DNA from 2 places in the Clostridium ljungdahlii DSM 13528 genome. Region 1 is predicted to be linked to the other one. Evidence: a T-box and tRNA genes for the amino acid it is inferred to sense, from the RefSeq annotation. Region 1 holds a T-box; the other holds one or more tRNA genes.

What was found. The T-box of region 1 lies ahead of alaS (alanine--tRNA ligase). A T-box ahead of a tRNA ligase gene usually reads a tRNA of that ligase, here a tRNA-Ala.
Region 2: it encodes a tRNA-Ala, which carries the amino acid that the T-box ahead of alaS (alanine--tRNA ligase) is inferred to sense. The anticodon was not compared.

The regions. Positions count from the first base shown of each region.
Region 1 is NC_014328.1:1,310,943-1,317,407, reverse strand. Features, by position in the region: gene CLJU_RS05975 (DUF1292 domain-containing protein) at 1-108, opposite strand, end outside; gene ruvX (Holliday junction resolvase RuvX) at 287-700, opposite strand; gene CLJU_RS05965 (IreB family regulatory phosphoprotein) at 764-1,015, opposite strand; gene alaS (alanine--tRNA ligase) at 1,077-3,716, opposite strand; T-box leader at 3,805-3,992, opposite strand; gene CLJU_RS05955 (AI-2E family transporter) at 4,088-5,116, opposite strand; gene CLJU_RS05950 (PRC-barrel domain-containing protein) at 5,199-5,714, opposite strand; gene nifU (Fe-S cluster assembly scaffold protein NifU) at 5,856-6,284, opposite strand; gene nifS (cysteine desulfurase NifS) at 6,284-6,465, opposite strand, start outside.
Region 2 is NC_014328.1:4,479,734-4,486,198, reverse strand. Features, by position in the region: rRNA gene CLJU_RS20415 (16S ribosomal RNA) at 14-1,523, shown strand; rRNA gene CLJU_RS20410 (23S ribosomal RNA) at 1,808-4,697, shown strand; rRNA gene rrf (5S ribosomal RNA) at 4,844-4,960, shown strand; tRNA gene CLJU_RS20400 (tRNA-Ile) at 4,966-5,042, shown strand; tRNA gene CLJU_RS20395 (tRNA-Ala) at 5,046-5,121, shown strand; tRNA gene CLJU_RS20390 (tRNA-Asn) at 5,176-5,250, shown strand; gene fusA (elongation factor G) at 5,473-6,465, shown strand, end outside.

The sequences.
Region 1 (6,465 bases):
CGCAATTATATATTCTTCTTCTTTTATATCAAATTTAGTAACCACCTGGAACTTAACCTTTTTTCCATTTTCATCTTCTAATATTAAATCTGCTGCGTTATTATCCATATTGAGTTTTCCTTTCTTTTAAATCCAGATTTATTCAATAACTACTCTCTTTAACACTTAACGATACTTTGCAAAAACCCTTCACAAAAATTATAGATTTTAGTTTTCTGATTTTTTTCAAGTCTATGATAAAGAGAGACTATATCCCTAAATAAGTTCAAACAATTTTCACTTGATACTATTTTGAAATACTATCCAAATATCCTTGAAGTATATAAATAGCTGCCATCTTATCTACTATTTTTTTTCTCTTTGCCCTAGATAAATCTCCCTCTATCATAGCCCTATGAGCTGCTACAGTAGTTAATCTTTCATCCCACATCTTTATGGGTACTTTTATACTTTGCTCTATAACCTTGCAAAAACTCAACACTTTTTCACTCTGAAGACCTAACGTACCATTCATATTTTTAGGAAGCCCAGAAACAATACATTCTACACCGTATTTTTCACATATAGACTTTAATTCCTCAATATCCTTTTCCTGATTCTTTCTTCTCACAGTAGTGATTCCTTGTGCCGTTATCCCAAGTGGGTCACTTAGTGCCACTCCTATAGTTCTGTCACCTATATCCAATCCGAGTATTCTCAAATCTTCACTCTCCTACTTTATATTATTCTCATATTTAAAATAAAAATGTCCATAAGGACATTTTTATTTTATGTCTAAGTATGCTTTTAAGACTTCTTCAAGTATTTCATCTCTCTCAAGCTTCCTAACCAATGACCTTGCTCCATTATAATTTGTTATATACGTTGGATCACCAGAAATCAAATATCCCACCAATTGATTTACTGGATTATAGCCTTTTTTAATTAGCGAATCATAAACCTCAGTCAATATTTCCTTTGTCAATGCTTTTTTACTTTCAGAAATGTCAAACTGAATAGTATTATCGTTGCTCATATATATCACCCCGCTAACATTCTAATAAATATATTATAAAACATATTTCATAAAATGTATACTACTTAACTAATTTTGTAATAATTGTATTACTTTTTCCTATAGCTTCTTGTAACTTATCTGGAAGTCTTCCTCCTGCTTGAGCCATATCAGGTCTTCCTCCACCGCCGCCACCTGTAATGGCTGCAACTTCCTTTATGATTTTTCCACAATGTATTCCACTTTTTACTGCTTCTTTAGTTGCCATAGCTACAAGCTGCACTTTTCCTCCTATGCTGCTTCCAAGCAAAACTACACAATTTTCAGATTTACTCCTGATTTTATCAGCCAATTCCCTAAGAGAATTTCCATCTACATCTTTCAATATACCTGTAAATAGATCTATTCCTCCTATTTTCTCTACTGACTTTAAAATATCGTCTTCTGCACTTCCTGCAACTTTCAATTTTAATTCTTCAATTTCTTTTTCCAATTCTTTCAGTTCACTAGATTGCAAATCCAATTTATGAACAATTTCTTTTTCAGAACATTTCAGTTTGCTTGATATTTCTCTTAGTATATCACTTTTTGAATTAACATATTCAGCAGCCATCTTACCTGTAACTGCTTCTATTCTTCTTATACCAGCTGCTATTCCAGTTTCAGAAGTTATTTTAAACAAGCCTATCTCTCCAGAATTACTTACATGAGTACCTCCACAAAGTTCCTTGCTGAAATTTCCTACGGAAACTACCCTTACTTCATCCTTATATTTGTTGTCGAAAAGTGCTATTGCACCACTTTCTTTGGCTTCCTCTAAGGACATTATAGTTGTTTTTACAGGATAAACTTTCATTATACTTTCATTTACCAAGTTTTCAATATTCCTTAATTTTTCATAGCTTACAGCTTCAAAATGATTAAAATCAAACCTTAGCCTAGATTCATCTACATAAGAACCAGACTGATGTACCTGTTCTCCTAAAACTTGTTTTAAAGCAGAATCTAATAGATGAGTTGCCGTATGATTTTTTCTTATATTACTTCTTCTATCCTCGTCTACACTCAGTTCAATTGTATCCTCCAAATTTATACTTCCTGAAATAACCTTAACAAAATGTAGTACCTTTCCTGCTAGATTTTTCTTACAATCTAAAACTTCTCCTTTGAAATTTTCACTAAATACAGTTCCCTTGTCTCCTACCTGGCCTCCCATTTCAGCATAAAAAGGCGTATTAGCAGTTATAATAACTCCTTCTTCTCCTTCGTTTAAAACAGATACAAATTCTTCATCTTTTACAATTAATTTAACTTTGGAACTGGATTTTAATCTATCATACCCTTCAAATACCGTATTTATTTCAAAAGGAATTTTATTTAATACAGTATTTTCTGCTCCCATATAATTGGTCTCTGCTCTAGCAGATCTTGCTCTTTCCCTCTGATCTTTCATATTCTGATTGAATTCATCTAAATCCACAGTCATTCCTTTTTCTTCTAATATTTCTTGGGTAAGTTCTATAGGAAAACCATAAGTGTCATACAATTTAAATGCTTTTTCACCCTCAAGTACAGTATTTTTATTTGACTTTAAATCAGATATAAAGTCATTTAAAATTTGCATTCCACTATCTATAGTTTCATCAAATCTTTCCTCTTCTAGCTTTATAATCTTTTTTATATACTCTTCTTTTTCCTTCAATTCAGGATAATTTCCGCAAGAATTGTTTATGACAACTTCTGTAAGTTTATACAAAAATCCTTCCTTAATACCAAGGGACTTTCCATGCTTTGCAGCCCTTCTTAAAAGTCTTCTAAGCACATACCCGCGGCCTTCATTAGATGGAAGTATTCCATCACTTATCATAAATGTAACGCTTCTCACATGATCTGTTATTATTCTCATGGACATATCGCTTTTTTCATTTTTACTATATTCTATACCAGCCATATTGCTAACTTCTTTTAATATAGAATTTATAGTATCCACTTCAAATATACTGTTTTTACCCTGCATTATAGTTGCCATTCTCTCAAGACCCATACCCGTATCTATATTTGGATGAGAAAGCTTATTGTAGTTTCCCTCTTCATCTTTATCAAATTGTGTAAATACCAAGTTCCAAAATTCAACTACCCTGTCACTATCACCTGCTTTTACAAATTCATCTACTGTAGTTATCTTTCCTTCGCCTCTATCATAGTGAATCTCCGAACAAGGTCCACAGGGTCCTGCTCCATGTTCCCAAAAATTATCTTCTTTTCCTAGTCTGAATATTCTAGATGGATCTATGTCCGTCTTTTTCACCCATATATCATAAGCTTCATCGTCATCTAAATATATAGTGACATATAATTTATCTTTAGGAATCTTTAAAACATCAGTAGTAAATTCCCAAGCCCAAGGAATTACTTCTTCTTTGAAATAGTCTCCAAATGAAAAATTTCCAAGCATCTCAAAAAAGGTACCATGTCTGGATGTTTTCCCAACATTTTCAATATCCCCTGTTCTTATACATTTCTGACAGGTAGTCACCCTTTTTCTAGGTGGAACCTTCAATCCTGTAAAATAGGGTTTAAGAGGTGCCATTCCTGCATTTATAAGAAGTAAGCTCTTATCATTATTGGGCACTAAAGAAAAACTTGGCATTCTCAAATGCCCCTTCTTTTCAAAAAAACTTAAATACATCTCTCTAATTTGATTTAATCCTAATTTTTCCATATGTATCTCTCCTCTTCACTCATATGTAATCAAATTTTATCATCTTATTATGTAAAAAATAATTTTAATTAAAAAGCTTCCATCCCTGAAAAGGGACGAAAGCTGAATCCGCGGTACCACCCTAATTAAACAGATATATAAAACAAAAAACCTGTATCTCTTAAATTATATGTTATGACTCATAGATAGCTTCAATATATATTATAAGAAGTTTACACCATCCACTCCCTCTCTTTATATAATAAAATATTTACTTTTTCTATTCATTGCCTATATTCCATTATGATACAAATTATAATTTAAATACACTTTTATGTCAATATTGTAGTCTTTTATAGTACCTTATACTAATCAAAAATTAAAAATGGTCCTTAAAACATATAGTAATTCAGATCCTCATATATAACTTTAACTAAAACTCCAAAAGGTACTGCTAATACCATTCCAATAAATCCTGATATCTTTCCTCCAACTATTAATAGAAGAATGACTATAAGAGGATGCATATCTATGCTATCTCCTGTAACCTTAGGTGATAGTATGTTTCCTTCTATCTGCTGCAGAAGATAAAGCCATACCGCTGTCCATAAAGCCGTTTCTGGAGATTTTGTAAGGGCTATAACTATAGCCGGGAGAGCCCCAAATATAGGTCCAAAATAAGGTATTATGTTAAAAAATGCATTTAATATAGATAATATTATAGGAAATTCCACCTTTAAAAATATAAGTATAAAAAAAGTAGCTATTCCCACAAGAGCACTTAGCATAATCTGACTTGCTATATATCGTCCTAATATCTTATCTGCATGACAGCATATTTTTTTAATAGGTTTTCTACTATTTACCGGGAATGCCGAAAGCAAACTTTCATTTATGCATTTATCATCAGCTAAAAAGTAATAAGTTATTATTGGTATAACTACTAAATACAATATATTTTCTCCCATATTCATTAAGAAATCGAATATTTTAACAAATATAGAAGCAATTTCACTGTCAATCCTTCTATTTAAATTATTTACTAATAAGTGTATTGTCCTATTGCCCTGGATTAACTTTAGTTTTGCATAAAATTTGTCTATTAACATCTGAATATTGGCAGCAGTGGCATTTAACTTTAAGCTTTCCTTAAATAAAGATGGTATAAGAAGAGCAAATGTAGAAACAACTAATAAAATTAGTATACCTATTATAATAATAGCACTAACTTTTTTATTTACTCCGGCATTAACCATCTTTATTTCTATAGGTTTTAGGGTATACGCTATTAAAAAAGATATAAAAATCAAATATAACATTTCCCTTAATACAGAACTTTTAGCAACAAGCAAGGCAGCTGCTGCAAATATAACTATTGTAAGTACATATTTGACGACAGAATTTTTAATAATATTCATCATATCATCTTCCACAATTTTAATTATACTTGAGTGTTTCTCTTTCTTAGACATTTTCAAAAAAATAACCATTCAGTATGCTAGCCTATTTTCTTTCAGATGCCTTATCTGAGTTAAATAGTGCATGAGGAGAATTAAAAAATTTTAAATTTTCTTTTTTCCCTCTGTAAAATACGTTATCTTCTCCTAAAGTCAAATCATCTATAAGCAATATTTTTTTTCCTTTTATAAAATTATTTATAAATCCAGTGGAAAGTATAACTGCCTTTATGCAAAAACTTTCTTCATCAAATAATATATCTTCTACCATCCCTATTAAACATCCTTTTTCATCCACTACATTCATTCTCTTTACATCATTAAATTGAAAATACTTATCCTTATTTACATTAGTAACAACTATTACAGATGTTAGACTCACTATATCCTTTATAAATACGTTTAAACTTTTTCTAAATATGTTGTTAGGAGTTATAACAAACCCCTTTACTTGTTTTTTGTTAAAGTCTAAAAATATATCACTTATAAACCCCAGTAAATTTCCTGAAAGATTTACTGCATCCATAAATATAAAATCTCTTATTCTATACAAAGATATCACCTTAATTTAAAAATATATACCTGTAGTTTATCCAAAAAATAAAAATATAACCTCATAAAAAGGTTATATTTTTATTTAGTAAACAAAGTTTAAATTCTATATATTACAGAAAACCTACTTAATATATTATCTAAATTATTATTAATTTCCATGAACATGTTCGTGGATAGTTTCAGAATGATTTTTAGTTGCCCATGGTTCAAGTCCCTGTGACTCTCTATAATCGTTTATTGCCTTATGGATAGCTTCTTCTGCTAAAACAGAACAATGCATCTTCACTGGTGGAAGTCCATCCAGCGCCTCTGCAACTGCCTTGTTAGTAAGCTCCCATGCATCTTCTAATGTTTTTCCTTTTATAAGTTCAGTTGCCATACTGGAAGATGCTATAGCAGAACCGCATCCAAAAGTCTTAAACTTTATATCTTTTATCACATCATCTTCAACCTTTATATATATCTTCATTATATCTCCACATTGTGGATTTCCAACTTCTCCAACACCATTTGCATCCGGAATTTCACCTACATTTCTAGGGTGTCTAAAGTGATCCATAACCTTTTCGCTGTACATCATAATTGTTCTACCTTCTCTCCTTTATTTTGTGTTTTAAGAAAGTCTTCCCAAAGCGGTGACATTGCCCTTCTTCTAGCTACTACCTTCGGAATTACCTGCAGTGCATAATCTACATCCTCTTCAGTAGTACCAGCACCTAAAGTTAATCTAAGGGAACCATGTGCCACTTCGTGAGGTA
Region 2 (6,465 bases), 1.5 Mb from region 1:
CAATACAAACTTTTAAATTAAGAGTTTGATCCTGGCTCAGGACGAACGCTGGCGGCGTGCTTAACACATGCAAGTCGAGCGATGAAGCTCCTTCGGGAGTGGATTAGCGGCGGACGGGTGAGTAACACGTGGGTAACCTACCTCAAAGAGGGGGATAGCCTCCCGAAAGGGAGATTAATACCGCATAATAATCAGTTTTCACATGGAGACTGATTTAAAGGAGTAATCCGCTTTGAGATGGACCTGCGGCGCATTAGCTAGTTGGTAGGGTAACGGCCTACCAAGGCGACGATGCGTAGCCGACCTGAGAGGGTGATCGGCCACATTGGAACTGAGAGACGGTCCAGACTCCTACGGGAGGCAGCAGTGGGGAATATTGCACAATGGGCGAAAGCCTGATGCAGCAACGCCGCGTGAGTGAAGAAGGTTTTCGGATTGTAAAGCTCTGTCTTTGGGGACGATAATGACGGTACCCAAGGAGGAAGCCACGGCTAACTACGTGCCAGCAGCCGCGGTAATACGTAGGTGGCGAGCGTTGTCCGGAATTACTGGGCGTAAAGAGTGCGTAGGCGGATATTTAAGTGAGATGTGAAATACCCGGGCTTAACCCGGGCACTGCATTTCAAACTGGATATCTAGAGTGCGGGAGAGGAGAATGGAATTCCTAGTGTAGCGGTGAAATGCGTAGAGATTAGGAAGAACACCAGTGGCGAAGGCGATTCTCTGGACCGTAACTGACGCTGAGGCACGAAAGCGTGGGTAGCAAACAGGATTAGATACCCTGGTAGTCCACGCCGTAAACGATGAGTACTAGGTGTAGGAGGTATCGACCCCTTCTGTGCCGCAGTAAACACAATAAGTACTCCGCCTGGGAAGTACGATCGCAAGATTAAAACTCAAAGGAATTGACGGGGGCCCGCACAAGCAGCGGAGCATGTGGTTTAATTCGAAGCAACGCGAAGAACCTTACCTGGACTTGACATACCCTGAATATCTTAGAGATAAGAGAAGCCCTTCGGGGCAGGGATACAGGTGGTGCATGGTTGTCGTCAGCTCGTGTCGTGAGATGTTAGGTTAAGTCCTGCAACGAGCGCAACCCCTGTTGTTAGTTGCTAACATTTAGTTGAGCACTCTAGCAAGACTGCCGCGGTTAACGCGGAGGAAGGTGGGGATGACGTCAAATCATCATGCCCCTTATGTCCAGGGCAACACACGTGCTACAATGGGCAGTACAGAGAGAAGCAAGACCGCAAGGTGGAGCAAACCTCAAAAACTGCCCCCAGTTCGGATTGCAGGCTGAAACTCGCCTACATGAAGTTGGAGTTGCTAGTAATCGCGAATCAGAATGTCGCGGTGAATACGTTCCCGGGCCTTGTACACACCGCCCGTCACACCATGAGAGCTGGCAACACCCGAAGTCCGTAGTCTAACTTAGGAGGACGCGGCCGAAGGTGGGGTTAGTAATTGGGGTGAAGTCGTAACAAGGTAGCCGTAGGAGAACCTGCGGCTGGATCACCTCCTTTCTAGGGAGTCGAAAGATAGAGTATAATCTATCTTATAAATTGATGGTTTAAGTAAGTTAGAAAGTCTACTCTGTTTAATTTTGAAGGATCAGATAGATTCTTCTTTCAGTTTACAAGCAATTAGGAATGTAAATTGAAAAATTGTCCTTTGAAAATTGCACAGTAAATAAGAAATAAAGTAAAGCTAAGGTTATAATATAACCTTTGTAGAATAAACTTTAATATCATTTTAAAGATTTAAGATGATACAAAGAAAATTGCTAATAGCAATTTTCGACAATAAAGGTCAAGCTACAAAGGGCGCATGGAGGATGCCTTGGCACCAGGAGCCTAAGAAGGACGCGATAAGCTGCGAAAAGCTCTGGGTAGGCGCAAATAGCCAGAGAACCAGAGATATCCGAATGGGGAAACCCACCTAGACAACGCTAGGTACTGCAAACTGAATACATAGGTTTGTAGAGGCAAACCCGGGGAACTGAAACATCTAAGTACCCGGAGGAAGAGAAAGAAACATCGATTTCCTAAGTAGCGGCGAGCGAAAGGGAAAGAGCCCAAACCAGGAACTTGTTCCTGGGGTTGCGGATAGGTCATAAAAACTGTGAAGTGTTAATTGAAGAGAGCTGGAAGGCTCCGCCGGAGAAGGTAAAAGCCCTGTAAATGAAAACAAAGAGCAGTCAGATCTAATCCAGAGTACCACGAGACACGAGAAACCTTGTGGGAAACAGGGAGGACCACCTCCCAAGGCTAAATACTACCTGGTGACCGATAGAGAAGGAGTACCGTGAGGGAAAGGTGAAAAGAACCCCGGGAGGGGAGTGAAATAGAACCTGAAACCGTGTGTCCACAAACAGTCGAAGTACGTAAAGTACGACGGCGTGCTTTTTGTAGAACGAGCCAGCGAGTTACGATATGCAGCAAGGTTAAGTACTTAAGGTACGGAGCCGGAGGGAAACCGAGTCTGAAAAGGGCGAAAAGTTGTATGTTGTAGACCCGAAACCGAGTGACCTATCCATGGCCAGGTTGAAGCGGAAGTAAAATTCCGTGGAGGACCGAACCACGTTGGTGTTGAAAAACCATGGGATGAGCTGTGGATAGCGGAGAAATTCCAATCGAACTCGGAGATAGCTGGTTCTCCTCGAAATAGCTTTAGGGCTAGCGTCGGAAATGAGTAATGGAGGTAGAGCACTGAATGGGGTAGGGGCTGACAACAGTTACTGAACCTTATCAAACTCCGAATGCCATATACTTGAATTCCGGCAGTCAGACTGCGAATGATAAGATCCGTGGTCAAAAGGGAAACAGCCCAGACCACCAGCTAAGGTCCCAAAGTGTAAGTTAAGTGGGAAAGGATGTGTGATTTCTAAGACAACTAGGATGTTGGCTCAGAAGCAGCCACTCATTTAAAGAGTGCGTAATAGCTCACTAGTCAAGAGATCATGCGCCGAAAATGTCCGGGGCTAAAACTTACCACCGAAGCTGTGGACTCGAAAGAGTGGTAGAGGAGCATCCTGTATGAGTAGAAGTCGTACCGGAAGGAACGGTGGATTGTACAGGAGAGAGAATGCTGGCATAAGTAGCGAGAAATAAGTGAGAATCTTATTGGTCGAAAACCTAAGGTTTCCTGGGGAAGGTTCGTCCGCCCAGGGTAAGTCGGGACCTAAGCCGAGGCCGAAAGGCGTAGGTGATGGACAATCGGTTGAAATTCCGATACCGCATAAAAGCGTTTGACAAAAGGGATGACGCAGGAGGATAAGGTGTGCATACAAATGGATGTATGTCTAAGCATCGAGTCAGGTATACCAGGAAAATCCGGTATATCAATGATGAGGTGTTATGGGGAACCCGCAAGGGGAAGTACCTGATTTCACGCTGCCGAGAAAAGTCTCTATGGAGTTTTTATGTGCCCGTACCGCAAACCGACACAGGTAGGTGAGGAGAGAATCCTAAGACCATCGGAAGAATTGTTGTTAAGGAACTAGGCAAATTAACCCCGTAACTTAGGGAGAAGGGGAGCCACGCAAGTGGCCGCAGAGAAAAGGCTCAAGCAACTGTTTATCAAAAACACAGGTTTCTGCTAAAGCGAAAGCTGAAGTATAGGAGCTGACGCCTGCCCGGTGCTGGAAGGTTAAGGGGAAGACTTAGCGCAAGCGAAGGTCAGAACTTAAGCCCCAGTAAACGGCGGCCGTAACTATAACGGTCCTAAGGTAGCGAAATTCCTTGTCGGGTAAGTTCCGACCCGCACGAATGGCGTAATGATTTGAGCACTGTCTCGACAACAAATCCGGCGAAATTGAAGTGCAAGTGAAGATGCTTGCTACCCGCGATTGGACGGAAAGACCCCGTAGAGCTTTACTGCAGTTTAGCACTGAATTTCGGTATTGTCTGTACAGGATAGGTGGGAGACTAGGAAGTAGTGGCGCCAGCCATTACCGAGTCGATGTTGGGATACCACCCTGATAGTACTGGAATTCTAACCGGGCTCCATGAAACTGGAGACGGGACAATGTTAGGCGGGCAGTTTGACTGGGGCGGTCGCCTCCTAAAAAGTAACGGAGGCGTACAAAGGTTCCCTCAGAAGGGTTAGAAATTCTTCGAAGAGTGCAAAGGCAGAAGGGAGCTTGACTGCGACACAAACAGGTGGAGCAGGGACGAAAGTCGGGCTTAGTGATCCGGTGGTACCTCGTGGGAGGGCCATCGCTCAACGGATAAAAGCTACCTCGGGGATAACAGGCTGATCTCCCCCAAGAGTTCACATCGACGGGGAGGTTTGGCACCTCGATGTCGGCTCGTCGCATCCTGGGGCTGAAGTAGGTCCCAAGGGTTGGGCTGTTCGCCCATTAAAGCGGCACGCGAGCTGGGTTCAGAACGTCGTGAGACAGTTCGGTCCCTATCCGTCGCGGGCGCAGGAAATTTGAGAGGAGCTGTCCTTAGTACGAGAGGACCGGGATGGACCGACCGCTGGTGAACCAGTTGTTCCGCCAGGAGCATAGCTGGGTAGCCAAGTTGGGAAGGGATAAACGCTGAAAGCATCTAAGTGTGAAGCCCACCTCAAGATAAGATTTCCCATAGCGTAAGCTAGTAAGACCCCTCGAAGAACACGAGGAGATAGGTCAGAGGTGTAAGCAGGGCAACTTGTTAAGCTGACTGATACTAATAGGTCGAGGGCTTGACCAAATAAAAACGAAAGAAAAAAAGTTTACTGTGCAATTTTGAGAGGACAAAGTTCTTCTTTAACTATAAAATTTTTATAGTTAAATTCATGTTTAGTATTGACAGTTGTTTAAAAGCACTGTATAATATAAAACTGTGATAAGAAAATATCTGGTGGTAATGACGTGAAGGTAACACCCCTTTCCATACCGAACAGGAAGGTTAAGCTTCAGGGTGCCGATGGTACTGCAGGGGAGGCTCTGTGGGAGAATAGGTCGCTGCCAGGTAATAAGGATCTTTAGCTCAGTTGGTTAGAGCAACCGGCTCATAACCGGTGGGTCCGGGGTTCGAGTCCCTGAAGGTCCACCATGCGGGGGTATAGCTCAGCTGGGAGAGCATCTGCCTTGCACGCAGAGGGTCAAGAGTTCGAATCTCTTTATCTCCACCAAAACGAGTAACATTTTGTTACTCGTTTTTTAAAGAAATACACTGCATAGATTGTTCCGTGGTAGCTCAATGGTTGAGCATTCGGCTGTTAACCGAAGGGTTGGAGGTTCGAGCCCTCTCCACGGAGCCATTTTTATTTTTTGAATTTATTTAATTAAAATAGATTAGTAAAAATAAACCAAAGGTAGCTCACCTTTGGTTTATTTTTTATGAAGTGCATATTTTAGGTACTTGTTTTCATAGATAATAATATAAAAGTAAAATTATTTTGAAAATTTAATTAATTGTAGGAGGAATTTTAATTAGCAAATAGAATATATAATTAATCGAAAAGTAAGGGGAGGGATTGCTTATGAAAAAATATTCAGTAAATAATTTAAGAAATGTAGGATTTATTGGGCATAGCGGTTCTGGTAAAACTACATTAACAGAAGCAATACTTTATTACACAAAAGTTATTGATAGGTTTGGAAGAATTGAAGATGGAAGTACTGTTAGTGATTACGATATTGAAGAAAAAAAGAGAAAAATATCCATAGCTTCATCTTTAGCTTCTTGTGAATGGAAAAATACAAAGATAAATTTAGTTGATATGCCAGGATATTTTGACTTTATAGGAGAGACTATGGAAGGACTGAGGGCAATTGATGTAGCTATAATTGTTTTATCAAGTGTATCTGGAATTCAAGTGGGAGCTGAGAAATCTTGGAGTGGTGTCAATAAAAGTAAACTTCCTAGAGCTTTTTATATAAATAAGTTGGATAGAGAAAATTCAAATTTTGATAAAACATTGGCAGAATTAAAAGAAAAGTTTGGTATGTCTGTAGTACCAATTCAATATCCTATAGGAACGGAAAATAATTTTAAAGGAATTGTAAACGTTATTTCAGGAAAAGCTAAAATAATGAATAATAAGAACATAGCAGAGGAAACTACTATACCAAAAGATATTTTGGATAAAATCACAAAATGTAGAGATATGGTTATGGAAGCTGTGGCAGAAACAGATGAGGAACTTTTAGATAAATATTTTAGTGAGGGTACTTTAAGTGATGAGGACATTTACAAAGGATTAGTAAGAGGCTGTTCAAGAGGTGAAATTGCACCTGTAATGTGCGGATCTGCTGTAAATGGGATAGGAATAGATACTTTATTAGAAGATATAATCCAATGTTTCCCATCTCCTGAAACTTCAGAGGTAATTGATGTTAATTTAGAACAAAAATCACAGGTTGTAGTTAAAGTAGATGAAAAAAGTCCATTTTCAGCTTTTATTTTTAAAACTATAGCTGACCCTTTTGTAGGTAAGTTATCTCTATTTAGAGTTATGACTGGTAAGCTTAAA